4 regions of the Klebsiella quasivariicola genome follow, and region 1 is predicted to be linked to each of the others. Evidence: predicted binding sites of a transcription regulator. Region 1 holds the regulator's gene; each other region holds the start of a gene.
The links. The regulator PurR, encoded in region 1, represses purine synthesis genes. The targets are predictions, from matches to a motif close to CANGCAAACGTTTGCNTG.

Region 2: a site for PurR is predicted at 4,745-4,762, ahead of glyA (serine hydroxymethyltransferase). Genes of this name have one in related genera too.
Region 3: a site for PurR is predicted at 4,628-4,645, ahead of cvpA (colicin V production protein). Genes of this name have one in related genera too.
Region 4: a site for PurR is predicted at 4,292-4,309, ahead of purL (phosphoribosylformylglycinamidine synthase). Genes of this name have one in related genera too.

Annotation. Positions count from the first base shown of each region.
Region 1 is NZ_CP022823.1:2,505,532-2,512,875, reverse strand. It holds gene B8P98_RS12530 (helix-turn-helix domain-containing protein) at 1-460, opposite strand, end outside; gene B8P98_RS12535 (C40 family peptidase) at 1-20, shown strand, start outside; gene sodB (superoxide dismutase [Fe]) at 946-1,527, shown strand; gene B8P98_RS12520 (MFS transporter) at 1,591-2,757, opposite strand; gene cydH (cytochrome bd-I oxidase subunit CydH) at 2,924-3,016, opposite strand; gene purR (HTH-type transcriptional repressor PurR) at 3,309-4,334, shown strand; gene punR (DNA-binding transcriptional activator PunR) at 4,353-5,264, opposite strand; gene punC (purine nucleoside transporter PunC) at 5,376-6,557, shown strand; gene cfa (cyclopropane fatty acyl phospholipid synthase) at 6,850-7,344, shown strand, end outside.
Region 2 is NZ_CP022823.1:1,374,552-1,381,895, reverse strand. It holds gene B8P98_RS07055 (DUF5107 domain-containing protein) at 1-1,514, opposite strand, end outside; gene B8P98_RS07050 (ROK family transcriptional regulator) at 1,627-2,823, shown strand; gene B8P98_RS07045 (DoxX family protein) at 2,897-3,319, shown strand; gene glyA (serine hydroxymethyltransferase) at 3,375-4,628, opposite strand; gene hmpA (NO-inducible flavohemoprotein) at 4,954-6,144, shown strand; gene glnB (nitrogen regulatory protein P-II) at 6,219-6,557, opposite strand; gene glrR (two-component system response regulator GlrR) at 6,623-7,344, opposite strand, start outside.
Region 3 is NZ_CP022823.1:1,604,915-1,612,258, reverse strand. It holds gene dokD (ornithine/lysine decarboxylase DokD) at 1-854, opposite strand, end outside; gene B8P98_RS08245 (sigma-54 interaction domain-containing protein) at 1,065-2,492, shown strand; gene purF (amidophosphoribosyltransferase) at 2,534-4,051, opposite strand; gene cvpA (colicin V production protein) at 4,085-4,573, opposite strand; gene dedD (cell division protein DedD) at 4,790-5,479, opposite strand; gene folC (bifunctional tetrahydrofolate synthase/dihydrofolate synthase) at 5,469-6,737, opposite strand; gene accD (acetyl-CoA carboxylase, carboxyltransferase subunit beta) at 6,813-7,344, opposite strand, start outside.
Region 4 is NZ_CP022823.1:1,364,203-1,371,546, reverse strand. It holds gene purL (phosphoribosylformylglycinamidine synthase) at 329-4,216, opposite strand; gene mltF (membrane-bound lytic murein transglycosylase MltF) at 4,392-6,008, shown strand; gene tadA (tRNA adenosine(34) deaminase TadA) at 6,005-6,514, opposite strand; gene yfhb (phosphatidylglycerophosphatase C) at 6,577-7,188, opposite strand.

The DNA of each region.
Region 1 (7,344 bases):
CGCCGAAAACCATTCGCTGATCCCGGTCTGCCGCCGACGCGGCAGGCCGCCTCCCCTGCTCGTTCCCCATCCCCACCCGCAGAGGATATTGCAAATTGCTCTCTTTGCCCGGCGTTTCACGACGATAGCGGGTCGGCGACATGCCAAAGTGACGGCGGAAAGCACGACAGAATGCCGCCTGTCCCTCGTAACCGAGACTCTCAGAGATACTCTGCATAGAGGCCTGGGTCTGCGTTAAATAGATCGTCGCAATGGACATCTTCCGCCGACTGACGTAATTCGCTAACGTACAGCCGGTCACCATGGCGAATTGCCGCTGGAAATACCAGTGCGAATACCCGGACTTTTTGGCAATCGCGCTCACCGGCAGGGTGTCAAATATGTGGGCTTCGATCCAGTCAACGATCCCCTGCACCACCGGGATCATTTTTGGACTCACCACCTCATCTGTTCTTTTCATCGTGAACATCCTGTTGGTCACTTTCGTCGGGTGGCTATATTTGTCATACAAATATGAAAATAGACAATGAATTATTGGCATAGCGGTGATTGCCTGGATGCATATTTAATTTAATAAGTTGATTTAACAAAGATTGGCTAGCATGCAGTGGTTGTGCAACGCGGCCGCCATTTAGGGAAAGCGGTCGGGTTGACCTGTCAACGACAGAATTCACAACGGCAGATACTGGCTACTAATACATTTTTGTTACATTACCAGGCGGAAAGCGCCTCGGTTTTCCAGAAAACGGTTAAGTCTTCGACAGTTGCGCCTGTCACAATAACCTTTATGGTGGTAAGGCTTTTCACTGCCGGCGGCAAATGTTAACATTCTCAATACAATAACACGCCCGGGACGCGACAGCGTTGGGCGGTCAGAACACGATTCAGGTGAAAACCTCATCCTGTCAATGTGAGATAAAACAAAAAGTTATAAGGAGAGTAGCAATGTCGTTTGAATTACCTGCATTACCATATGCAAAAGACGCCCTGGCGCCGCACATTTCCGCAGAAACCCTGGAATACCACTACGGTAAACACCACCAGGCATATGTCACTAACCTCAACAACCTGATCAAAGGCACCGCGTTCGAAGACAAATCCCTCGAAGAGATCGTGCGCACTTCTGAAGGCGGCGTATTCAACAACGCAGCGCAGGTATGGAACCATACTTTCTACTGGAACTGCCTGGCGCCAAACGCCGGCGGTGAACCGGAAGGCGAATTAGCGGCAGCGATTGCAAAATCCTTCGGCAGCTTTGCTGATTTTAAAGCGAAATTTACCGATGCCGCAGCGAAAAACTTTGGCGCCGGCTGGACCTGGCTGGTCAAAAATGCTGACGGCAGCCTGGCTATCGTCTCCACCAGCAACGCCGGTACGCCGCTGACCACTGATGCGAAACCGCTGCTGACCGTTGACGTCTGGGAACACGCTTACTACATCGATTACCGCAATGCCCGTCCAAGCTATCTGGACCATTTCTGGGCGCTGGTTAACTGGAAGTTTGTTGCGGCCAACCTGGCGGCATAAACGACAAACCGCAGCAGGGTCTCCCCGGCTGCGGTTCTTTTTTAGCCCTTCCCCATCCAATGATTACTGGCTGGCGAAAGCCTCTTCCGGCTGCGCTCGTCCGCTAAACCAGACCAGCAGCAGCGCCAGACCGGCGATAATCGCCCCCATCACCGGCACAAACGCATAGCCCAGTCCGCCAGAGATCACCGCCCCACCGGCGGCAGCGCCCAGCGCGTTGCCGAGGTTAAACGCGCCGATATTCACCGAAGAAGAGAGTCCCGGCGCTTCATGTGCCACGCGCATGACGCGCATCTGCAGCGGTGGCACTACCGCAAAGGTGGCAGCGCCCCAGACAATCATGCTGATGGCCGCCCCGACCTGAGATTGCGCCAGCAGCGGGATTGCCAGCATGATCGCCATCAGCAGCAGCAGAAATCCTTTCAGGGTGCCGGAGACCGACCGGTCGGCGAATTTACCGCCCAGATAGTTACCCAGCGAAAAGCCGACGCCAATCAGCACCAGCATCGCGGTAATGAACAGCGATGAAGCGTGGGTCAGCGTATTGAGCACTGGCGAAATGTAGGTATACAGCGTAAACATCGCACCCGCGCCCAGGACGGTAGTCAGCAAGGCAGAGAGCACCTGAGGGCGCAACAGGACGGCCAGCTCTTTTTTGACTTCAGGGCGTTCACCCGCACTGCCCTTCGGCAGGGAGAACCACAAGCTGACCATTGCCAGCAGGCCTAACCCCGCGGTGGCGAGGAAAGACATTCTCCAGCCAATGGTTTCGCCAAGCCAGGTGGCCGCCGGTACACCGCCAATGTTGGCGATAGTGAGTCCCATAAACATGGTGGCTACCGCGCTGGCCTGCTTATGTTTCGGTACAACGCTGGCCGCCACCACCGACCCCAGGCCAAAGAACGCGCCGTGGTTGAGGCTGGTAATAATGCGCGACAGCAACAGCGTGGTGTAATCCGGCGCGATGGATGACAACAGGTTGCCGACGGTGAAGATCCCCATCAGAAAAATCAGCGCATTGCGCCGTGCGCGATGTGACAACAGCAGGGTCATCAGCGGTGCGCCGACCATGACGCCGATGGCATACGCACTGATCAGCATTCCCGCCACCGGTATCGAGACGTCCACACCTTTCGCAATCACCGGCAGCAATCCCATCGGGGAGAACTCGGTGGTGCCGATGCCAAAGGCGCCGATCGCCAGCGCGAGTAAAGGAAAGTTGATTTTCATTCAATGACTCCATCAGGCCGTCAGAGAGGACGGCGTAACATCAGAAGTCAAAAGCATGACATCAATCACAAAAAAACAAAAGTGAACGAAATGACAAAAGATTTTTGCAGAATTGATAATAATAGCGGTGGAGAGGGAGGAGGCGCGCTCCTCCCGCAGCGGAAACTTAGTGCAGTATGGCGGTCAGGCTGAAAGCGACAATCACGCCGAGAGCAATAATCGTGGTGATCAGCGAAAACTTTAAATTGGTATCCATCATTTTTCCCTCTAGTTATCCCCACACCAAAAGTGAGCTTGCTCATTTTTGCACAAAAAATCGCAAAAATCTTCCGGGATTTAGGGCGATGCACATTTTTGCTCTTCCACTTTGCCCCAAGATCGGACAAAATCCCACGCTAATTTAAAAGCGTATCGGCCATTGACCCCTTCCTGTCGTTCTGTGTCGTTTTCCCGACGTGATGCAATGTTGAAAATTGTATTCAGGGTGTGTGTAGGCAAACGTTTACGTATCGATGATCAGGCGATCAGGTCAAGGCATGGAGTGAGATGTAATGGCAACTATTAAAGATGTAGCGAAGCGCGCAAACGTTTCCACTACAACTGTATCACATGTAATTAACAAAACCCGTTTCGTTGCCGAAGAGACGCGTAATGCGGTGTGGGCGGCGATCAAAGAGCTGCACTACTCGCCGAGCGCCGTGGCCCGCAGCCTGAAAGTCAATCATACAAAATCGATTGGCCTGCTGGCGACCAGTAGCGAAGCCGCCTATTTCGCTGAAATTATTGAGTCCGTGGAAAAGAGCTGCTTCCAGAAGGGCTATACCCTGATCCTGGGTAACGCTTGGAACGATCCGGAAAAACAGCGCGCCTATCTGTCGATGATGGCGCAAAAGCGCGTCGACGGTCTGCTGGTGATGTGTTCTGAGTATCCGGATTCGGTTCTGAGCATGCTGGAAGAATACCGCCATATTCCGATGGTGGTGATGGACTGGGGCGAAGCGAAAGCTGATTTTACCGATGCGGTGATCGATAACGCCTTCCAGGGCGGTTATATTGCCGGACGCTATCTGATTGAGCGTGGTCATCGCGAAATCGGCGTGATCCCGGGGCCGCTGGAGCGCAATACCGGCGCAGGACGCCTGGCCGGTTTTATGCAGGCAATGAAAGAAGCGCATATCAACGTGCCGGAAAACTGGATTGTGCAGGGCGACTTCGAACCTGAGTCCGGCTACCGGGCAATGCAGCAGATCCTGAACCAGCAGCATCGCCCAACGGCGGTATTCTGCGGTGGCGATATCATGGCGATGGGCGCTATCTGCGCCGCAGACGAAATGGGGCTGCGCGTGCCGCAGGACATTTCGCTGATCGGTTATGATAATGTGCGCAACGCCCGCTATTTCAGCCCGGCGTTGACTACCATTCATCAGCCAAAAGATTCGCTGGGCGAAGCCGCGTTTAACATGCTGTTGGATCGTATCGTCAACAAGCGTGAAGAGTCACAGTCTATCGAAGTTCATCCCCGACTGGTCGAACGCCGCTCGGTGGCGGATGGCCCGTTTGTCGATTATCGCCGCTAAGGCCTCTGCGGGCGCGGATCATTCCGGCGCCCGCAGCCACTCCCGGTTTAGCGTATCGCTGTCTCCCAGATAGTCCAGCATCCAGTTCAGCGCCGGTGAAGCGTCACTCTGCTGCCACGTCAGGCAGCAGGCGGCATCCGGGAACGGATTTTCCAGCGCCAGTGCGGTCCATTCACCGCGATCTATCCATGGACGGGCAAAATGGCTCGGCACCATACCGACGCAAAGTCCAGCCGACAGACAGGTAGCAGACGACTCCCAGTCGGGAACGACCACCCTCTTCTGATTATCCAGTAACCATGTCGTTCGTTTGGGCAGTGAACGTGAGGTATCCTCTCGCACCAGCGACGGCCAGTTGCGCAGAACATCGTCGCTCAGAGGGCCATCCATCTTCGCCAGCGGATGATCGCTTGACACCACGCAGTCCCAGCTCAGCATTCCCATATCGCGGAACGCATAGCGGCCGCCGACCGGGATAGATCGCGTTGCGCCGATCGCCAGCTCTACACGGCCATCGGCCAGGGCATCCCACACGCCGTTGAATACCTCCTGAAAGACGATCAGTTCGACGTCGGGAAAATGGCGATAGAAATCGACGATCATCTGGCGCATGCGCGCCGGTTTCACAATATCGTCCACCGCGATCGACAACTGTCCGCGCCAGCCGTTGGCGATTTGCTGACACTGCTGGCGGGTGATCTGCATTTTTTTGATAACAGAGCGCCCTTCCTGTAAGAACCAGACTCCAGCCGGGGTCAGCGCCACGTCACGATGACGCCGCTCAAACAAGGGAACCGCCAGCCATTCTTCAAGCTGACGCACGGTATAGCTGACCGCGGAAGGGACCCGGTGCAGCTCCTGCGCGGCAGCGCTGAAACTGCCATTACGGGCAACGGCATCAACCACTTCCAGAGAGTATTCAGACCACATATTCTGCCTGCAAATTTTTTGAATGCATGTGACAAATATTAGCGTTTCACAAGCCACAATGCACTGCCTACACTCTGCGCCATCGTACCTGCCGTCAAAAATGAGAACGTTATGTCACAACCTGGGAAAGGATTTTTAGTCTGGCTGGCTGGCCTGAGCGTGCTGGGCTTTCTGGCCACCGATATGTACCTGCCGGCGTTTGCCGCCATGCAGCAGGATCTCAATACCTCCCCCGCCTCAATCAGCGCCAGCCTGAGTCTGTTTCTCGCTGGCTTCGCACTGGGCCAGCTGTTTTGGGGGCCGCTGTCAGATCGCTACGGGCGTAAACCGGTGCTCCTGAGCGGGCTGGCGATTTTCGCTCTCGGCTGTCTGGGAATGCTGTGGGTGCACAATGCCACTCTGATGCTGGCGCTGCGCTTTCTGCAGGCGATCGGCGTCTGTGCCGCGGCGGTTACCTGGCAGGCAATGGTCACCGATTACTATCCCGCACAGCGGACTAACCGTATCTTCGCTACCATTATGCCGCTGGTGGGATTATCGCCAGCGTTGGCCCCGCTGCTGGGCAGCTGGTTGTTGATTCACTTTGAGTGGCAGGCCATCTTCGCCACCTTGTTTGCAATTACCTTGCTGCTGATGCTGCCGGCATTGCGCCTGAAGGCAGCGGCAAAGCCAGTCGCCGTGACACAGCAGAAGATCACCTTCCTCGCACTGCTGCGTTCGCGTGAATACAGCGGCAATGTCCTGATCTACGCCGCCTGTTCCGCCAGCTTCTTCGCCTGGCTCACGGGATCGCCTTTTATCCTGCACGAGATGGGCTACGGCCCAACCGCCATCGGCCTGAGCTACATCCCACAGACCATCGCCTTTCTGGTGGGAGGCTATGGCTGCCGCGCGCTGCTGCAAAAGTGGTCCGGTCAACAGATGCTGCCGTGGCTGCTGGTGGTCTTCGCCGTCAGCGTAGCCGCCACCTGGCTGGTCGGTCTACAGACGCATGCCTCGCTGGTGGCGTTAATGATCCCTTTCTGCCTGATGGCAGTGGTCAACGGCGGGATCTACCCCATCGTGGTTGCTCAGGCGCTGAAGCCTTTCCCGCAGGCGACCGGCCGGGCAGCGGCGCTGCAGAATACCCTGCAGCTTGGCCTGTGCTTCCTGACCAGTCTGCTGGTATCCGCGCTGATCGCCACGCCGCTGCTGACCACCACCAGCGTGATGCTGGTCTCGATTGGCTTAGCCGGGATAGGCTTTCGTCTGCAGCAGACACCTGAGCTGACTCCCCGCTCTTCCCACGCTTAACTTACCTCGCCGGGACCCGGACCAGTCGTTAGCATGCTAAGAAATTTTTATTGAAAGCCAGTACTTAGCGTCCTATACTGGATCCGGGTTCACATAAATAGAAAATAGTTACAGATTAACGGATGCAGGATGCCTTCGTTTCACCATGGAAGGCCTTTCGGCAAGGGTTATCTCCCTTCCTCTGTTTACGTCGGATAGCGACTTCACGGATTATCCGTGAGATTTCTCACAAAGCCAAAAAAGCGTCTACGCTGTTTTAAGGTTCTGATCACTTGGGCGTGATGGAGAAGCTATGAGTTCATCGTGTATAGAAGAAGTAAGTGTACCAAATGATGACTGGTACCGGATTGCAGCTGAATTATTAGGCCGTGCGGGAATTGAAATCAATGGCTCCGCGCCGTCAGACCTGCGGGTTAAAAACCCTCTCTTTTTTAAACGGGTTTTGCAGGAAGGTTCGCTGGGTTTAGGCGAAAGCTATATGGACGGCTGGTGGGACTGCGAGCGTCTGGATATATTCTTCCACAAGGTGTTACGCGCCGGGTTGGAAAAACAGCTCCCTCACCATTTCAAAGATACACTCCGCATAGCAGGCGCTCGTCTGTTTAATTTACAAAGTAAAAAACGCGCCTGGATTGTGGGCAAAGAGCATTACGACCTCGGTAACGATCTGTTTAGTCGGATGCTTGACCCTTACATGCAGTATTCCTGCGGTTACTGGAAAGAGGCGCAAACCCTTGAGGCCGCGCAGCAGGACAAACTGGATCTGATTTGCCGCAAGCTTGAGCTT
Region 2 (7,344 bases), 1.1 Mb from region 1:
AACGCCAGGGTACCGAGGGCAACATTATTGCGATAATCCTGCGGGTCAAGCTCAATCGCCCGGCGATAGTAATCTCCGGCATAGCGGCTTGCGTAGTTGTATTGTTCAAGGTGCTGACCGATAAAATAGAGTTCGTCACTATTGTGGATTTCTTCCGGCATCGCTGGCGCTGACGCCGGATCGGGCAGCGGCGTCTGCCGGGTAATATGCTCCTGATAATCCAGCAGTAATTGGTTCTCGGCATTTTTCACTTTGAGGGTTAAGCACCCGGCGCCATTTTCCGGCAGCGTCTGCTGCCAGCTCTCACCGGGCTTCAGCGTCAGCTGAGTTTCGTAAAATGACTGATGGTCAGCGCTGAGTTCAACCACGATATGATGTAGCGGAGCAACGGCATACACGCCAAGCTGCAGTTGCCCAGACTCGCGAACCAGCTTCAGTGCCAGCTGCGTATTGGCGTTTTGCACCATCCCTAACTCGCTATAGGGAAGGAAATTTTGCACAAACACCTTCTCTTCATAAGGCGCCAGCCACGTAAAGTCAGGCTGGTTATCGGTGAAGACTCCGGTCATTAACTCAATGTAGGGGCCATTTTCATCGGTCAGATTTCGATCCCAGGCCTGGCCAAACTCCCCATAGCCCCAGCTCCACTGTTTTTTACCCGGAGAGACGTGGTGATCGGCAACATGCAGTAACCCACCTCGCTCGTCATGGTGATAAGCGCCGACAAAATCGTAGTCCGACTTCTCCGCCATATACGAAGTGGGGACCGGAACGTTTTTATAACGGGAGATATCAACTCCCGCAGAATAGTCCACTTTGTAGTAGGTACCGGTGGCAATCGGGAAAGCAGAAACATCGCGCTTACCATGGTCGAATACAGCAGTGACATCGGGAGGGAATACACTCTGGTGGGCATCGCCGCCTTTGACTGCAGGGTTGGCCCACCACAGGAAATGGCGCGGCGTGGCGTTACCATTAAAGATCTTGCCAGTGATTTCAATCAGCGCGCGGTCAGGATAGAGTGTAAACCCGGCCATAACCTGCAAACCGCGCATGGGCTCCGCTTCCCCCATCCATACGGTCTGGGCGCCGTTCTTTCCCTGCTGAACAGAAAAATCGACCGGCATAAAGGTCGTCGGCCGGTGATGTTGCGGCCAGTTAAATTCGATTCCGCCGGAGATCCAGGGACCGAGAAGCCCTACCAGGGCTGGCTTAACCACTTCATTGTAATAGACGAAATCACGTTGTTTGACTTTGTCATATGCTCGATGAATTCGGCCGCCCAGCTCCGGTAGCAGCATGACCCGAAGGAAATCATTCTCCATCCACACGGCGTGATAATCGCGCATTTCACGTTCGCCGGTCAGGGTATCAATCACGCCGTAGGGATAGACGCTGCCGGAAGATCCTTGATAAACACGTTTTTCCAGAAACATAGGGTTCGGATCTTCCGCTCCCGTCGTCCACGTTGGTAATGAAATGGTTTCCTGCCAGACCTTAACCGAACCGTACATGACGCCTCCACTAAACAAAACGAAGTAAAATATGCTATGAGAGGAGTCTATAGCGCCAGTTCGCTGTTAAAATGCGCAAAGCTCACGCAATATAGTTAAGGGAGTTAAGTGTATGCAGCGTACTGGTTTTAATAACGCCCGGGTCCGGCAGGCCAATAAATCGATTTTTCTTTCCCATCTGTGGCGGGAAAAGCAGCTCAGTAAATCACAGCTCTCTCAACTCACCGGACTCTCCATTCCGGCGGTGAGCAATATTCTCGCCGAGCTGCTGAGCGAGGGATTAATCAGTCACTCAACGGAACACATGAGCAAACGGGGCGTGAACAGCGGCAGCTACCAGATCCCCGAACACGGCGCCTGGACACTGTGCATGAATATCACCCCGACCAGCATTGAGTATCAGCTTGCTGACGCCCGCCTGCTGGCAGTGGATGAGCACCAGTATTTGCCAGTCAACGCCCCCACCCCACCGTCCCTGCTTGAGGCCATCGTTGAATGCTGGCGGCATATCCACCGCCGCTACCCGCAGCACAGCATCAATCTCGCACTTGGCGTACATGGACAGGTTGATCCGATAACCGGCGTTTCACAAACCATGCCCCAGGCACGCTGGAAAACACCGGTCGAAATAAAGTATCTGCTTGAGGAGCGGCTTGGCGTGCAGGTTCGGGTGGATAACGACTGCGTGATGCTGGCGCTGGCGGAGAAGTGGCAACATCAGGGTACACAGCCGGATTTTTGCGTGATCAACGTCGACTACGGTATCGGCTCGTCATTTGTGATTAACGATCATATTTATCGCGGCAGCCTGTACGGCAGCGGGCAGATAGGGCATACGATTGTTAATCCTGACGGCAGAGCCTGCGACTGCGGAAGATACGGCTGCCTCGAAACCGTCGCCTCTCTCAGCGCGCTGAAAAAACAGGCCCGAATGTGGCTCAAAACGCAGCCTGAAGCAACGCTCTCCCCCGATCAGTTAACCACGGCGTCGCTCATTGAGGCCTGGAAAGAGGGAGATGTGCAAATTCGCGCATGGGTTGATAACGCTGCCAACGCCATTGGCTTAAGCCTCTATAATTTCCTGAATATATTAAATATTAATCAGATCTGGCTTTACGGGCGCAGCTGCGCCTTTGGTGAGCAGTGGCTGGAAAATATCGTCAAACAAACGGGTTTCAACCCCTTTGACCACCGGGATACGCCGCGAGCGCACGCCACCCAAATCGGCTTTGGCCAGCTGACCCGCGCCCAACAGCTGATGGGAATAGGTTATCTGTACGTTGAGGAGCAATTGCAGACGTTGGTTTAGTCATTAACGAACGTGGCGGAGCGCAAATTTGTGTATTACGTTTAAATCACACGTCTCTCATAACGAGCTGATTATGAACACACTCCGCTATTTTGATTTTGGCGCTTCCCGCTCTCTGTTGCTGCTCATCGCCCGCATCGCCGTGGTGGTTCTGTTTATTCTGTTTGGCTATCCCAAACTGCTGGGTTTTGGCGGCACCGTGCAGTACATGGCCGCCTCCGGCGCGCCGATGCCGACGCTGGCGGCGATTATCGCCGTTATTATGGAAGTGCCAGCCGCGATTCTGATTGTGCTTGGCTTTTTCACCCGCCCGCTGGCGGTTATCTTTATCTTCTACACCCTGGGCACGGCGGTGATTGGCCATCATTACTGGGATATGACCGGCGACGCGGTATTGCCGAACATGATTAACTTCTGGAAAAACGTCAGTATTGCCGGCGCCTTCCTGCTGCTGGCGATCACCGGCCCCGGCGCGATCTCCCTCGACCGCCGCTAATCAACAGAGACAAAAAAGGCCGCATACGCGGCCTTTTTGATGTCAACGCTAACGCTTACGCATATACCGGGAAGCGGGCGCAGATATCCAGCACTTTGCCTTTCACGCGCTCAATGACCGCGTCGTCATTGATGTTGTCCAGCACGTCACACATCCAGCCAGCCAGCTCTTTGACTTCCGCTTCTTTAAAGCCGCGGCGAGTCACCGCCGGAGAACCGATACGGATACCGGAGGTCACGAACGGGCTCTTCGGATCGTTCGGCACGCTGTTTTTGTTGACGGTGATGTTGGCGCGGCCCAGGGCGGCGTCAGCTTCTTTACCGGTCAGGTTTTTATCAACCAGATCCAGCAGGAACAGGTGGTTCTCAGTACCGCCAGACACCACTTTGTAGCCGCGGTTCAGGAACACTTCCACCATTGCTTTGGCGTTTTTCGCAACCTGCTGCTGGTAAACTTTAAACTCTGGCTCCATCGCTTCTTTCAGCGCCACCGCTTTCGCCGCGATAACGTGCATCAGCGGGCCGCCCTGCGCGCTTGGGAATACGGCAGAGTTCAGTTTCTTATACAGCTCTTCGCTACCGCCTTTCGCCAGGATCAGCCCGCCGCGCGGACCCGCCAGGGTTTTGTGGGTGGTGGTGGTCACGACGTGCGCATGCGGAACCGGGTTCGGGTACACGCCAGCGGCAATCAGGCCTGCCACGTGCGCCATATCGACGAACAGGTAAGCGCCGATGCTGTCAGCGATTTCACGCATTTTCGCCCAGTCAACGATACCGGAGTAAGCGGAGAAACCACCGATGATCATCTTCGGTTTGTGTTCCTGAGCCTGCTTCGCCATGTCGTCGTAGTCAATTTTGCCGGACTCATCGATACCGTAAGGGATGATGTTGTACAGTTTGCCGGAGAAGTTAACCGGGGAGCCGTGAGTCAGGTGGCCGCCCTGCGCCAGGTTCATACCGAGCACGGTGTCGCCCGGCTGCAGCAGCGCGGTGTAGACGGCAAAGTTAGCCTGGGAGCCGGAGTGCGGCTGGACGTTAGCATAGTCTGCGCCGAACAGCTCTTTCGCACGGTCGATAGCCAGTTGCTCAACCACGTCGACATATTCGCAGCCGCCGTAGTAACGCTTGCCCGGATATCCTTCAGCATATTTGTTGGTCAGCTGAGAGCCCTGCGCCTGCATCACACGCGGACTGGTGTAGTTTTCGGAGGCGATCAGTTCGATGTGCTCTTCCTGACGTACTTTTTCCTGCTCCATAGCCTGCCACAGTTCGGCATCATAATCGGCAATGTTCATTTCACGCTTTAACATCCGCATCTCCTGACTCAGCTAACAATAAAATTTCGGCCTAAAAAGGCGGTCCGATTGGACAACGGCCCACAGTATAACCGAATCATTCTGTGATAACAGGTCTTGACAAAGGATTTTACGCAAACGTTTGGCTCCGCATGACACAAGGCTTTGAGCAATAACGCCTCTCTCAGTATCAACGGATTTCTTTTCAGGATTGTGATGCAAATTCTTCATGTTGTAACGGCATCGGGGGAAAGTGTTAAAGAACCATTTACAACGCAGGGTTATTTCTTTAAGATGCATTTAAAATGCATCAATAAGATAACACACAAGGAAGCACGCTATGCTCGACGCTCAAACCATCGCCACGGTCAAAGCCACCATCCCTCTGCTGGTAGAGACCGGTCCGAAGCTCACCGCCCATTTTTACGATCGCATGTTTGCGCATAATCCGGAGCTCAAAGAGATCTTCAACATGAGCAACCAGCGCAACGGCGATCAGCGTGAAGCGTTGTTCAACGCGATTGCCGCCTACGCCAGCAATATCGATAACCTGCCCGCCCTGCTGCCGGCGGTGGAAAAAATCGCCCAGAAACACACCAGCTTCCAGATCAAACCGGAGCAGTACAACATCGTTGGCAGCCATCTGCTGGCGACCCTCGATGAAATGTTCAGCCCGGGTCAGGAAGTGCTTGATGCCTGGGGAAAAGCTTACGGCGTGCTGGCGAACGTCTTTATCGGCCGCGAAGCAGAAATTTATCAGCAAAACGCCAGTAAAACCGGCGGCTGGGAAGGGACCCGCGCGTTCCGCATCGTGAAGAAAACCCCGCGCAGCCAGCTTATCACCAGCTTTGAGCTCGAACCGGTTGATGGCCAGCCGGTCGCCGATTACCAGCCTGGCCAGTACCTGGCCATCTGGCTGAAACCGGAGGCGTTCGAGTATCAGGAAATCCGCCAGTACTCCCTGACCCGCAAAGCGGACGGCAAAGGCTACCGCATCGCGGTAAAACGTGAGGACGGCGGTCAGGTTTCCAGCTGGCTGCATAACCATGCCAGCGAAGGCGATGTGGTCTATTTAGCCGCCCCGGCGGGTGACTTCTTCCTTAACGTTGAGCCACAGACGCCGGTCACCCTGCTCTCCGGGGGCGTCGGGCAAACGCCGATGCTGGCGATGCTGGATGCGCTGGCGAAGAGCGGTCATCAGGGTCAGGTGAACTGGTTCCATGCGGCGGAAAATGGCGACGTTCACGCCTTTGCCGATGAAGTGAGTGCGCTTGGCGCGGCGCTGCCGGCGTTTACCTCGCACGTGTGGTATCGCAACCCGAGCGAAGCCGACCGTCAGACTGGACGTTTTGATAGCGAAGGTTTGATGGATTTAGCGGCAGTGGCGGACAATATTCGCGCCCCGCAGATGCAGTTCTATCTCTGCGGCCCGGTAGCGTTTATGCAGTTTGCAGCGAAGCAGCTGGTAGAATTAGGGGTTAATAAAGACAACATTCATTACGAATGTTTCGGCCCGCATAAGGTCCTGTAAGCCCCGACGACGCGGGGATTTGTAGGCCGGGTAAGCGCAGCGCCACCCGGCAATACTGCAGCGAGCGGCGAGAGTTAAATCGCCGCGTCGTCTTCTTCACCAGTACGGATACGAATGACCCGTGCGACGTCAAAGACAAAGATCTTGCCGTCGCCAATCTTGCCGGTCTGCGCCGTACGGATGATGGTATCCACACAGGTATCGACGATATCGTCGGTCACCACGATTTCAATTTTCACTTTTGGCAGAAAATCCACCATATACTCCGCACCGCGGTACAGTTCGGTATGCCCTTTCTGGCGGCCAAAGCCCTTCACTTCCGTTACCGTCATCCCGGTGATGCCGACTTCGGCCAGCGCTTCACGCACGTCATCCAGTTTGAAAGGTTTAATAATCGCATCAATCTTTTTCATGGTGTTCCTGTCTTAGTCGCGTAACCGGTTGCTTACCGTATCATAACTTGCGCTATAGTGCGGAGCTACTCTTTAAAGTCGTTGGCGTCGAGCTCATGGCGCGACAGCAGCTTATAGAATTCAGTGCGGTTGCGTCCAGCCATCCGCGCGGCATGGGTGACGTTGCCCTTGGTAATTTGCAACAGCTTACGCAGATAGTTCAGCTCAAACTGATTGCGCGCCTCCACGAAGGTCGGCAGCGCGGTATTCTCGCCCTCCAGCGCCTGCTCCACCAGCGCATCGCCGATTACTGGTGAAGAGGTCAGAGCCACACACTGCTCAATTACGTTCACCAGCTGACGCACGTTGCCCGGCCATTTAGCGGCCATCAGCCGCTTCATCGCATCACTGGAAAACGCCCGGACAAACGGCTTATGGCGATCGGCGGACTGGCGTAGCAGATGGTTGGCCAGTAGCGGAATATCTTCCGTACGCTCGGAAAGCGGCGGGATCTTCAGATTCACCACGTTGAGGCGATAGAACAGATCTTCGCGGAACTCGCCGCGGGCCATCGCCTTCGGCAGGTCGCGGTGGGTGGCGGAGATGATCCGCACATTGATCTCGATATCGCGATTGCTGCCCAGCGGACGCACCTTACGCTCCTGCAGGACGCGCAGCAGCTTCACCTGCAGCGCAACCGGCATATCGCCGATCTCGTCGAGAAAAAGCGTCCCGCCCTCGGCGGCCTGAAATAACCCTTCGCGGTTGCTGACCGCGCCGGTAAAGGCGCCCCGCGCATGGCCAAACA
Region 3 (7,344 bases), 900 kb from region 1:
TGCGCGGTGATCCCGGCATACATATTGTCTTTAAGTGGGTCACCGTTTTCTTCATCGTATTTATAAGGAACTGGAATACCGCCGCCCACATTAATCAAATCAAACTTAATGCCTAACACTTCTTCCAGACGACGAGACTCGTCCACCAGAACTTTTGTGGCTTTCGCAAACGGTTCTGATTCAGGTACCTGATCACCTACGTGCATATGCAATCCGCGCAGATGGACATAAGGCATCTCCAGGATTCGACGGCAGGTCTCTTCTGCCTGTTCAAGGTCGAGACCGGATTTAGCGTGGAAAGCAGTGACGAGTTCAGCATGTGTGGCTGAAGGCACATTAGGTTCTACACGCACACAAACATTAGCCACCTTCTTCAGCTTACGAGAGATCGCATCGATATGGTCAAGTTCATACAGGCTATCGACGTTGATTAAATACAGATCGTTGGCAATCGCAAACTCCAGGTCGGCGGGCTTCTTCACCACACCGTTGAACACGATCTGATCCCCACGGAAACCAATCTCAAGGCATTTACGGACTTCATACTGCGAATTCGCTTCGGCGCAGATACCTGCATCCCGAATGGCTTTCAGTACCCCCATGACAGAACAAGTTTTTGATGCAAAAAAAGTTTTCGTATTTTTATGTGCGGCAAATGCCTGCTCTATCTCCTTGATATTACGAATAATTTCTGGCTCAGAGAAAACATAAAACGGCGTCGGGTACTCACGCGCTAAAGCATCGAGATCAACACCTTCAAAACACAGGTGGCCGTTCTTCTGCTGAAAGCGTCGATCGGCCTCGACAACGTTGCGACGTAATTGATTGTAATTTTCGATAATGGAGTCGGTCATAACACCCTCTGCTTGTTGTTCTGTAAAAAAACCACACTTTTCATAATGGGAATAGCAACAAGCATGCCATATTTTAATCTTTAAAATTCAAATGGTTATGTAATTGTCTTTTTTGTAATTTTCGTCAAATCATGTGTTATTCATCATAGCGACGAAAATTTGTCACACTTATAATATGGATATTACGGGTAGAAAGGATTTGATTTCGTTATGGCATCAACCAATGAAGAGCTCGCTTCCGCACTTAAAATGTTCTCTCGTTTTTTCGATCTGATACATCAACCGTTGGCCGTCATTAACGAACGAGGTGAATATGTGTATTACAACCAGGAAAGCGCCGATCTGGACGGGTATAGTATTGAACAAGCGATGGGTAAACATATGCTGGATGTCTACCCCAGCATGAAAGAGAACCAAAGTACGATGCTTTCTTCACTAAAAGACGGGGTCGAGTATATTGGTCATTACCAGATTTACTACAATGCCCGGGGCCAGGCGGTGGATTACCAACATACCACCGCCCCGCTCTACTCCAGCAAGGGCAATATGGTCGGTGTTATCGAAATCGGCAGGAATATGTCCGGCGTCCGGCGATTACAGGAACAGGTTGTTGAGCTAAACCATCTGCTTTACGCTCAGGGCCGTGAAAAGCACCATGCTATCATTACTGAAAACGCCGAAATGCTTGCCATTATTGCCAAAGCTAAACGTCTGGCGGTGAGTAATATTCCCGTGACAATTGTTGGCGAAACGGGTACGGGTAAGGAACTTTTCTCCCGTCTTATCCACCAGTGCAGTAAACGCGCCAACAAACCCTTCATTGCGCTGAATTGCGGGGCGCTCCCGCCAACCCTGGTGGAGAGTACGCTTTTTGGCGCTATGCGCGGCGCTTATACTGGCGCGGAAAACAGCCAGGGCTATCTGGAACTGGCAAACGGTGGAACGCTTTTTCTTGATGAACTGAACGCAATGCCAATCGAGATGCAGAGCAAGTTGCTTCGCTTCTTACAGGATAAAACGTTCTGGAGGCTAGGCGGTCAACACCCTATTCATTCCGACGTGCGTATTATTGCTGCAATGAATGAATCCCCTGCGCGATTGATTCAGCAAGAGCGTCTGCGCCCGGACCTGTTTTATCGGCTTAACGTCGGGATGCTCATGCTTCCGCCACTACGCACTCGCCCGGAAGATATTCCTCTGTTGGCAAATTATTTCATTGATAAATATCGCAGTGAAGTTCCGCAAGATATCCATGGTCTCAGCGAGGCGGCACGTATTACGCTACTGAGCCATTCCTGGCCGGGCAATGTCAGGATGCTGGAAAACGCCATTGTCCGCAGTATGATCATGCAGGAAACCGATGGCATGCTGAAAAAGATCGTATTTGAAAACGAAGAACTGAATTTAGGCGGCCCGGAGACCCCAACATCGCTTCCCTCTCTCCCGGCAGCAGAACCGGATAACGAGAGCTCTCTCGAGGCACGGGTAGCAAATTACGAAAGGGGGTTGATAGAAACCGCGCTGGATACTTATCAGGGAAATATTGCAGCGGCGGCGCGCAGCCTCAACATCTCCCGAACGACGCTGAACTACAAGGTACAGAAATACGGCATCCGTTTTGGCGTCGTACACCGTTAAGCATCGCCAGCGACGCAACGCCGCTGGCTGCTGTAGCTCATTTACCCCTCGTTGTGCATCTCGAGGTTTTCCACTTCGTTCTGCAGCTGGACCGCTTTGGCATCATCGTTACGCAGAGAATCAAGGTAGTCGAGGTACTGCTGGTCGACATCCCGTGTGACGTACACGCCGTTGAACACCGAGCATTCAAACTGCTGAATATCCGGGTTCTCCGCGCGCACCGCGTCGATCAGATCGTTGAGATCCTGGAAAATCAGGCCGTCGGCGCCGATGATCTGGCGGATCTCGTCCACTTCGCGGCCATGAGCAATCAGCTCGGTGGCGGTCGGCATATCGATACCGTAGACGTTCGGGAAGCGAATTTCCGGTGCAGCAGAGGCCAGATAAACTTTTTTCGCCCCGGCTTCGCGCGCCATCTCAATGATCTGCTCAGAGGTGGTGCCGCGTACAATGGAATCGTCGACCAGCAGCACATTCTTATCGCGGAATTCCGCGCGGTTGGCGTTGAGCTTACGGCGAACAGATTTACGACGCAGCTGCTGGCCCGGCATGATAAACGTCCGGCCGACGTAGCGGTTCTTCACGAAGCCCTGACGATAAGGCTTGTCGAGAATGCGGGCGATTTCCAGAGCGATGTCGCAGGAGGTCTCCGGGATCGGAATAACGACGTCAATATCCAGATCTTCCCACTCGCGGGCAATCTTCTCGCCCAGCTTGGTCCCCATATTGACGCGGGCGCTGTAGACGGAAATTTTGTCGATAAACGAGTCTGGACGGGCAAAATAGACGTACTCGAACAGGCACGGGTTGCTGACCGGATTATCGGCACACTGACGGGTAAACAGCTGGCCTTTCTCGGTAATATAGACCGCTTCGCCCGGCGCGACATCGCGCAGGAATTCAAAACCGAGGGTATCGAGCGCCACGCTTTCCGAGGCCACCATATACTCGGTGCGGCCATCGCCAACGTCGCGTTTACCCAGCACCAGCGGACGAATGCCGTTGGGGTCGCGGAAGGCCACCATGCCATGACCGATGATCATCGCCACGCACGCGTACGCGCCGCGGATCAGGCGGTTGGTCGCCGCAATCGCAGCGAAGATGTTGTCCGCTTCCAGCGGGTAGTGACGGAAGTTATCCAGCTCACTGGCGAAAATATTGAGGAGGATTTCGGAATCAGAGGTGGTATTGATATGGCGGCGTTTTTCTTCAAACAGCTTTTTACGCAGCTCGTGCGCGTTGGTCAGATTGCCATTATGCGCCAAGGTGATGCCATACGGCGAGTTTACGTAAAACGGCTGCGCCTCGGAGGCGCTGGAGCTGCCCGCCGTGGGGTAACGCACGTGGCCAATCCCCATATTGCCCTGCATACGCTGCATATGGCGGGCTTCGAATACGTCGCTTACCAGCCCGTTAGCCTTACGCAACCGGAAGCAGTTGTTGGCATCAATGGTGATGATGCCAGCGGCATCCTGTCCACGGTGCTGGAGCACCGTTAGCGCATCATAAATCGACTGGTTAACCGGCATAACACCGGCGATACCGACAATACCGCACATACGTCTTTTCCTCGTTCAGCAACGACCCAAAGTCTATACTTTAGGCAAGAAACTTGACGAGCTTTGCAGGTATTCAAAAAACCATCTGATGACGGGGGTAAAATAGGGAATAAACTGCGACTGATGCCAGTCATCGCTCTTCGCCATCCCGGTAAAGGTATCAAGGAAGAACAAGATAGCGGCGATGATCAGCACCCCACGTAGCGCGCCGAAGCAGATCCCCAATACCCTGTCGGTTCCTGACAAACCGGTCTTCTCCACCAGCTGGCCTATCACATAGTTCACGATAGCGCCAACGATGAGCGTCACGATAAACAGCGCCGCAATAGCAATCCCATTTCGAACCCGTTCATCCTCAAAGCCCGTAAACCAGACAGACAGGTCAGCGTAGTAGTGGCTGGCGACATAAAATGCGCAACCCCACGTGACTAACGATAAAGCTTCGCGAACGAAGCCGCGGATCAGGCTGACCAGGCAAGAAAGACCCAGCACCGCCATAATGGCGTAATCAATCCAGACCATATACGTCCCACGATTTACGCCCTGTCGTCCAGTTCGGGGCGCATTCTAACAGAAAAAGAAAACGTTTGCGTAGGGATTTCCTTGCCCTACAGAAATAAAAATGGCGCTGAAAAAACATTCAACGCCAGACTGCCTTTCGCCTCTTCAGGGCGGCTGAGACAGGGTTTGCGGGGGATTTCGCCCCGCAAGGTTCTCTCCGCATGGCGGAAAAAACCATCAGTTCGGGGTAAAGCCCATCACCACCCCGCTAAGCCCGGAGATCTGTTGCAGATCGCCCAGCTGGCCTTTCAGCTTATCTTTTGATGCATCCGGGCCGACGAGGATGCGGGTAATTTTACCCTGTACCGGCGTCGAAGGCGATGTATAGACTTTGAAACCCGAGGCACGCAGTTTACCGACAATCTCATTCACCTTATCGGCGTTCTTCAGCGCACCCAGCTGAACCACATAGGCTTTCCCGGTCGGCGCCGGCAGGGCCGCCTGCTGCTGCGGGGACTGTTGCTGCTGTGGCTTAGCCGGCGGCGGCGTTGGCGTCGCGACCTGCTGCTGCGGCTGTGGTTTTGGCTGCGGCTTAGGCTGCGGTTTCGCGGCAACTACCGGTTCCTGAACATCATCGAAGCTGTTGCTGTTCACCGGAATACGCGACGGATCTAACGATGGCGCGGCGGCATCGCCAGCCCGCACCTCTTCCGCCGCCCCTTCCGGCGGCTGCGAAGGCAGGGCCTGGGTCGCCGCTGGCAGCATATCCGGTTCATCGCGATCGCCCGGTTTCGGCACCAGCGGGATCGCGGCAAACTCATCCTGGTAATGCTTTTTCTGCCCGTCCAGCAGCCCTGGCAGGATAATCACCCCCAGCGCCACCAGCACGATTGTCCCGACTAAACGGTTCTGAAACTTACTCGCCACCGATTCTCCCCGCGTCTATCTCTTCCATTACCTGCGCTACGGTATGAAATGAACCACACACCAGCACGGTATCTTCCACTTTAGCGTCAGCCATGGCCGCCTGCCACGCCTGCGCCACGCTGCTATAGACTGTGCCGCCACGCAAATGTTCCACCAGCTGTTCCGCCGTCGCCCCGCGCGGCCCATCCAGCGGCGCGCAGTACCAGACGTCGACTTCCGGCGCCAGATTGGCCAGCGTACCGGCAATGTCCTTATCGTGCAGCATACCAATAACCGCCAGCACGCGTCCCGTTTTCGCTAACGTTTTGAGACGGCCGGCGAGATAAGCCGCCGCGTGCGGGTTATGCGCCACATCAAGGATCACCCGCGGGGCGTTGCTAATTATCTGAAAACGCCCCGGCAACATCGCGTCGCGGATCCCCGCGCGCAGGATGGCGTCATCCACGGCAATCCCGCTGGCGCGCAGCGCCGCCACGGCCGTCGCCGCATTCGGCAACGGCACCTGAGGCAACGGCAGGTGGCTTAACGCCCCGGCCGCGTCGCGGAAGGACCATGTCTCACCCTCCACCTCATAGCGCCAGTCGACGCCGCGGCGCTGAAGCAGCGCGCCCTTCTCGCTCGCCACGTCAGCAATGGTGTGCGGCATATCCGGCTCACCCACTATCGCCGGTTTACCGGCGCGGAAGATACCCGCTTTTTCCCGGCCAATACTTTCGCGATCTGGCCCCAGCCAGTCGGTATGATCGAGCGCAATGCTGGTGACCACCGCGACGTCGGCATCTACGATGTTGGTGGCGTCGAGACGGCCGCCGAGGCCCACCTCCAGGATCACCACATCGAGCTGCGCCTGCTTAAACAGCCATAGCGCCGAGAGCGTGCCGTACTCAAAATAGGTCAACGAGATATCGCCCCGCGCCGCTTCAATTTCAGCAAACGAAGCCGTATGCGCCGCCTCCGGCAGTTCAGCCCCCTGAACGCGCACGCGTTCGGTGTAGCGCACCAGGTGCGGGGAGCTGTAGACCCCCACTTTATAGCCGGCCGCCATCAGGACGGTTTCCAGCGTGCGGCAGGTGGTGCCTTTGCCGTTGGTGCCCGCGACGGTAAAGACAAACGGCGCCGGTTTAACGATATCCATCTGCCGTGCGACCTCGCTGACGCGCGCCAGCCCCAGGTCGATGGTTTTACTGTGCAGATGTTCCAGATAAGAAAGCCACGTAGCCAGGGGCGACGTGGCCTGAGGAATAGGATCTTTTTCCATGATGCCCGCAAGAATTGACGGTTAACGCGTATGAATAAAAAAGGGCAGCGCCGCCAGGCCCTGCCCTCTGCTTTATCAGGCCTCGGGTTCCTGATCCGGTGCCGGCGGCACCACCACGCCTTCATGCGGCGCTTCCGAAACGGCAACCGGCGCCGGCAGGTTCATCAGCTTTGCCAGAATGCTGGCCAGCTTGAGACGCATTTCCGGGCGGCGAACGATCATATCGATCGCCCCTTTTTCAATCAGGAACTCGCTGCGCTGGAATCCCGGCGGCAGCTTCTCGCGTACGGTCTGCTCAATGACGCGAGGACCGGCAAAGCCGATCAGCGCTTTCGGCTCGGCAATGTTCAGGTCGCCCAGCATCGCAAAGCTCGCCGATACGCCGCCCATCGTTGGGTCGGTCAGCACGGAGATGTACGGTAATCCGCGCTCCTGCATTTTCGCCAGCGCGGCGGAGGTTTTCGCCATCTGCATCAGCGACATCAGCGCTTCCTGCATACGGGCGCCACCGGAGGCGGAGAAGCAGATCAGCGGGCAATTGTCTTCCAGCGCCTGCTCCACCGCGCGCACAAAGCGTGCGCCGACGACGGACCCCATCGAGCCACCC
Region 4 (7,344 bases), 1.1 Mb from region 1:
GTGAATGAGCCACTGGTTAATATTATGCATGAACTATGCCATCTTTCAAAACATTTTATTAACACATTGATATATATGACTTTCAACCACAAAAACAGTCGCGTAATCACTGTTCATTTTATATTCAAACTGTCGCCATTTAGCGACACCAAATAAGCCACCGATTACTCATCATTTAAATCAATGACTTAAATGTCGCCTATTGACGACACTGCAATATCGCCGTTGTCGGTAATTCCCGACACCCTGGCGTGCCGGCCATCACAGATAAAAAAGCCCCCTGCCTGAGCAGGGGGCCGATACGGTCGCGTGGTACGCCGTGGGAAAATTACCCCAGCTGTTTACGCGCGTTACGGAAGATACGCATCCACGGGCTGTCCTCGCCCCAGTTCTCCGGGTGCCAGGAGTTGCTTACGGTGCGGAAGACGCGTTCCGGGTGCGGCATCATGATGGTCGCGCGCCCGCTTTCGCTGGTCACCGCGGTGATACCGTTCGGGGAACCGTTCGGGTTCGCCGGATAGGTTTCGGTCACTTTGCCGAAGTTATCTACGAAGCGCAGCGCCACCAGACCTTTGCTCTCCAGCTGGGCAAGATGCGCGCTGTCGCGCACTTCCACCTGACCTTCGCCGTGGGAGACCGCAATCGGCATCCGCGAGCCAACCATGCCTTCCAGCAGCAGGGACGGGCTTTGCGTCACTTCCACCAGGCTAAAGCGCGCTTCGAAGCGGTCAGACTGGTTACGCACAAAGCGCGGCCACAGGTCGCTGCCCGGGATCAGCTCGCGCAGGTTGGACATCATCTGACAGCCGTTACACACGCCGAGCGCCAGGGTCTGCGGACGATGGAAGAACGTCGCGAACTCATCGCGCACGCGCTCGTTGAACAGAATCGACTTCGCCCAGCCTTCACCCGCGCCCAGCACGTCGCCATAGGAGAAGCCGCCGCAGGCCACCAGGGCATGGAAATCACCCAGACCGGTCCGGCCCGCCAGCAGGTCGCTCATATGCACGTCGATAGCGTCAAAACCAGCACGATGGAAGGCTGCCGCCATTTCAACGTGGGAGTTCACCCCCTGCTCGCGCAGAACGGCTACTTTCGGGCGCGCGCCGGTGGCAATGTACGGTGCGGCAACGTCGTCATTAATATCAAAGGAGAGCTTCACATTGAGGCCCGGGTCGGCGTCATTGGCTTTCGCTTCGTGCTCCTGATCGGCGCAGGCCGGGTTGTCACGCAGACGCTGCATCTGCCAGGTGGTTTCCGCCCACCACATGCGCAGCGTGGTGCGGCTCTCGCTGAACACCGTCTGACCGTTGGCGGTCAGCACGAAGCGATCGCCCTCGACGGCTTTGCCGAGGTAATGCACGCAGTCCGCCAGGCCGTTAGCCGCCAGAATGGCCTCCACCGCCTCACGGTCTGCGGCGCGCACCTGGATCACCGCCCCCAACTCTTCATTGAACAGCGCCGCCAGACGGTCATCCCCCAGGGCGGCGATATCCGCTTCCAGGCCACAGTGGCCGGTAAAGGCCATTTCCGCCAGAGTTACCAGCAGGCCGCCGTCGGAGCGGTCGTGGTAGGCCAGCAGTTTCCGCTGCGCCACCAGGGCCTGCATCGCATCCCAGAAGCCTTTCAGTTGGGCAACATCGCGCACGTCAGCCGGCTTGTCGCCGAGCTGGCGATAGACCTGCGCCAGCGCCGTCGCGCCCAGCGCGTTGTGGCCTTTACCGAGGTCGATCAGCAGCAGGGCGTTATCTTCCGTCGAAAGCTGCGGCGTGACGGTATGACGAACATCTTCGACACGGGCGAAGGCGGAAATCACCAGCGACAGCGGGGAGGTCATCTCACGCTGCTCGCTGCCTTCCTGCCAGCGGGTTTTCATCGACATCGAGTCTTTGCCGACCGGAATGGTCAGGCCCAGCGCCGGACACAGCTCTTCGCCCACCGCTTTCACCGCCTCATACAGGCCAGCGTCTTCACCCGGGTGACCTGCGGCGGCCATCCAGTTAGCCGACAGCTTCACGCGGTTCAGCTCGCCAATCTGCGTAGCGGCGATATTGGTCAACGCTTCGCCGACCGCCAGACGGCCAGAGGCCGCGAAGTCCAGCAGGGCGACCGGGGCGCGCTCGCCCATCGCCATCGCTTCACCGTAGTAGCTGTCGAGGCTGGCGGTGGTCACCGCGCAGTTGGCCACCGGGATCTGCCACGGGCCAACCATCTGGTCGCGGGCGACCATACCGGTCACGGTGCGGTCGCCGATGGTCACGAGGAAGGTTTTCTCGGCCACCGTCGGCAGGTGCAGAACACGGTTTACCGCATCGGCAAGGGTAATTGGTTGGCGATCCAGCGCGCTCCCCTGGGCTTTCAGGGTCTGCACGTCGCGGGTCATTTTCGGCGTTTTGCCGAGCAGGACGTCCAGCGGCAGGTCGATCGGCTGATCGTTAAAGTGGCTGTCGCTCAGGCTCAGATGTTGCTCCGCGGTGGCTTCGCCGATAACGGCATAAGGCGCGCGCTCGCGGCGGCACAGCTCGTCGAACAGCGGCAGCTGTTCCGGGGCGACCGCCAGAACATAACGTTCCTGCGATTCGTTACACCAGATCTCCAGCGGGCTCATGCCAGGCTCATCGCTCAGGATATCGCGCAGCTGGAATTTACCGCCGCGGCCGCCATCGCTCACCAGCTCCGGCATGGCGTTGGAGAGACCGCCGGCGCCAACGTCGTGGATAAAGAGGATCGGGTTGGCGTCGCCCAGCTGCCAGCAGCGGTCGATCACTTCCTGACAGCGACGCTCCATTTCCGGGTTGTCACGCTGTACGGAGGCGAAATCGAGGTCGGCATCAGACTGGCCGGAGGCCATAGAAGACGCCGCGCCGCCGCCGAGGCCGATGTTCATCGCCGGGCCACCCAGCACGATCAGCTTCGCGCCGACGGTGATTTCACCCTTCTGCACATGCTCGCCGCGGATGTTGCCAATACCGCCGGCCAGCATGATCGGTTTGTGGTAGCCGCGCAGCTCTTCGCCATTATGGCTGGTAACTTTCTCTTCATAGGTGCGGAAGTAGCCGTTCAGCGCCGGACGACCAAATTCGTTGTTAAACGCCGCGCCGCCCAGCGGGCCTTCGGTCATGATGTCCAGGGCGGTGACGATGCGATCCGGTTTACCGAAATCCTCTTCCCACGGCTGCTCGAAGCCCGGAATACGCAGGTTGGAAACCGAGAAGCCCACCAGGCCCGCTTTCGGCTTCGCGCCGCGGCCGGTGGCGCCTTCATCGCGAATTTCACCGCCGGAGCCGGTTGCCGCGCCCGGCCATGGAGAGATGGCCGTCGGGTGGTTATGGGTTTCCACCTTCATCAGAATGTGCGCCGGCTCCTGATGGAAGTCGTAGCGTCCGGTCTGGTGGTCGGCGAAGTAACGTCCGACTTCAGACCCTTCCATCACCGCGGCATTGTCTTTATAGGCCGACAGGACGTAATCCGGCGTTTTTTCAAAGGTGTTTTTGATCATTTTGAACAGCGACTTCGGCTGCTGTTCGCCGTCGATGATCCAGTCGGCGTTGAAAATCTTATGGCGGCAATGCTCTGAGTTCGCCTGGGCGAACATATACAGCTCGATATCGTTCGGATTGCGGCCCAGACGGGTAAACGCGTCCTGCAGATAGTCAATTTCGTCGTCTGCCAGCGCCAGCCCCAGACGGAGGTTGGCGTCAATCAGCGCCTGACGCCCTTCGCCAAGCAGGTCAACGCTGGTGACCGGCGTCGGCTGATGGTGGGCAAACAGCTTCTCACCCGCTTCCAGGGCGTCGAAGACGCTCTCCATCATGCGGTCATGCAGCTCCGCGGCCACGGCCGCCCACTGCGCTTCGGTCAGGGTCGAGGCTTCAACGTAATACGCCACGCCGCGCTCCAGGCGCACGACCTGCGACAGACCGCAGTTATGGGCAATATCGGTAGCTTTAGAAGACCAGGGAGAGATGGTACCAGGGCGAGGGGTCACGAGCAGTAATTTACCGGTCGGGGTATGGCTGTTTAAGCTCGGGCCATACTTAAGCAGTCGCGCCAGGCGCTCGCGATCGTCAGCACTCAGCGGGGCGTTCAGATCGGCAAAATGAATATACTCGGCATATATGGCGCTTACCGGAAGGTTGGCCGCCTGAAATCGTGCCAGCAGTTTATTAATACGGAATGCCGACAGTGCAGGTGAACCACGCAAAATTTCCATCATAAGTCTCTCGTCTTCGAAGCTTTCAGGGTGAGCCAGGGGGGGAAACGGGCGTCATTATAGTGAATCCTGCGCCCCGACGAAACCGTTTGCGTAGAAATAAAATGATTCATCAGCTTTATCAATAAATGTGACGTCCATCGCGAATAAGTTGCCAACTGGCGCATTCTTAAGCAGAATGCCGCTCATTCAACGACAACCTTGCGTTTTTTCCGGACATCGCCTGCTGAGGAACCTGAAGCTGCAGAAGATTAACGCTCTGAAAAAATTAAAGATTAATTATCTGCTGATCGGCATTGTCACCCTTTTGCTGGCGGCGGCCCTGTGGCCGTCGATCCCCTGGTCCAGTAAACCCGAAAACCGGGTGGCAGGCATTATCGCTCGCGGCGAGCTACGCATCAGCACCATTAACTCGCCGATGACCTTCACCACCATGAACAATAAAACGTTCGGTCTGGATTATGAACTGGCGAAACAGTTTGCTGACTACCTGGGCGTAACGCTTAAGGTAACCGTCCGGCAGAACATCAGCCAGCTGTTTGACGACCTCGACGATGGTCAGGCCGATATGCTGGCCGCCGGTCTGGTCTATAACCAGGAGCGGGTGAAAAACTACCAGGCCGGGCCTACCTACTACTCCGTTTCGCAACAGCTGGTCTATCGCGTCGGCAATACCCGGCCGCGCACGCTCGCTGCGCTTAGCGCCGAGCAGCTTGCCATTGCCCCGGGCCATGTGGCGATCAACGATCTGCAGGCTTTGCAAGCGGAGAAATACCCGGATCTTGCCTGGCGCGTGGATGAGAAGCGCGGCACCACGGCTCTGATGCAGGCGGTGATTGACGGTAAACTTGATTACACCGTCGCCGATTCGGTGGCCGTCAGCCTGTTTCAGCGCGTCCATCCGGAGCTGGCGGTGGCGCTGGATATCACCGACGAACAGCCGGTCACCTGGTTTAGCGCTCGTGGCGAGGATAATTCGCTGTCGGCGGCGATGCTTGATTTCTTCAATAACATTAATGAAGACGGGACGCTGGCCCGCCTGGAAGAGAAATACCTCGGCCACGGCAACGACTTCGATTATGTCGACACCCGCACCTTCCTGCGCGCGGTGGAAAATATTCTCCCCGAGGTGCAACCGCTGTTTGAAAAGTACGCTCGCGAGATTGACTGGCGCCTGCTGGCCGCGATTGCCTGGCAGGAGTCCCACTGGGATCCACAGGCCACCTCCCCCACCGGGGTGCGCGGCATGATGATGCTGACACGCAATACCGCACAAAGCCTGGGGCTGACAGACCGCACCGATGCGGCGCAGAGTATCGACGGTGGCATGCGCTACCTGCAGGATATGATGGATAAAGTCCCGGATTCGATCCCGAAAGACGAACGCATCTGGTTTGCGCTGGCCGCTTACAATATGGGCTATGCCCATATGCTGGACGCCATGGCGCTCACCCGCAAACAGAAAGGCAACCCTAACAGCTGGGCGGACGTTAAGCTGCGTTTACCGTTGCTGAGCCAGAAGCCTTATTACAGCAAACTTAAATACGGCTATGCCCGCGGCCATGAGGCCTACGCCTACGTGGAAAACATCCGCAAATATCAGATTAGCCTTGTCGGCTATTTGTCAGAGAAGGAGCGCCAGCAGCAGCAAACGCTGGCCCTGGCGGAGGATTATCCGGCCGTGCTCCCGCATGAGCTTGAACAACCGCAGGAAACGACCCTGCCCTTTTTCAAGTTTCGCGCCGATAAACAGCTGGATAATGCCCGGTTAAAGCTCCCCGGCCATCCGTACTAATTCTCTCCTTGCTGCTCCCGGGCCTTCTTCAGCGCCTTCTTCTCTGCCCGTCGCCAGCGGAAAAAGTCGCTCAACATTGAAGCGCAGGACTCAGCCAGCACGCCTTCGCTAATCTCAACCCGATGATTCATTCCCGGGTGGTGCAGAATATCTATCAGCGACCCGGCGGCGCCGGTCTTCGCATCCCTGGCGCCAAAGACCAGGCGGGCGATACGGCTGTGCACCATCGCCCCAGCGCACATGACGCAGGGCTCCAGCGTCACGTACAGCGTGGCGTCGATCAGGCGGTAGTTTTGCAACACCAGGCCGCCCTGGCGGAGGGCCATAATCTCCGCGTGCGCGGTGGGGTCGTGACGGCCTATCGGCCGGTTCCAGCCCTCGCCAATAACCTGGTTGTTATGCACCAGCACCGCGCCCACCGGCACCTCGCCCTCTTCCCAGGCGCGCTTCGCCAGCGTCAGGGCATGACGCATCCAGTATTCATCATTGAGTTCGAGGTCAGACACAGCGGCCACTCCAGCAGAAAAAGCGGGGCGCATTATACATGGGCGCTATCAATTACACACTATTACTCCAGCTGCTGGAGTTCTCCCTGAGGGGTGACACGCCAGCGGTGCTGGCAAAAGCCGAGCAAGGGGTTGTCCTGCTCGCTATCGCTATAGCCGCTGTACAGCCGCAGCGGGGCGCCAATCTTTTTCTCCAGCTGCACCACCTTTTCATGCCCCAGACAGCGCAGGGTTAATACCCAGCCGCCCCAGCGGCGCGCGGTGCGACTGGCAATCAGATTGACCCGCGGCAACCAGAGGGTATCGCGATAGACCTGCTCCACCAGCGACTGCGGCGAGCCGGTGATCAACCACACATCGGCATCGGTGCTGGTCAGGTAGGCCGTGAGCCGCGCATGAACCACCGGAAACGCCGTCACATGATGACGAAACCAGCCGACAAATTCCGCTTCCAGCCGCTTCAGTACCGCCTCGCGACGGCCAAAGGTTGACGCCCACAGCAGGAGGCTCATCGGCCAGCGCGCCGCCCGCCCACACACCGCCAGCCCGGCAAGGATCGCCGGCCCCATCGCCACCACCAGCAACAGGTTCAGCGGCAGTCGGCGCAGCAGATAGCGCAGAAAGCTGCCGAACATATCCTGTTGATGCAAGGTTCCATCCAGATCAAAAAACACCACTCTCCGTTCACTGCGCTGCAAACTGCCTCCTCATCTCAGGACTCGCTTCTCGTTATCTAAGCTTAACAGTCTTGCGCCGCAAAGCGGGAAAACATCCCTGCCGTTGAGGAAGAATGACAGTAGCAGGCTAAGGAAAAATTGTGGCCTGAGAAT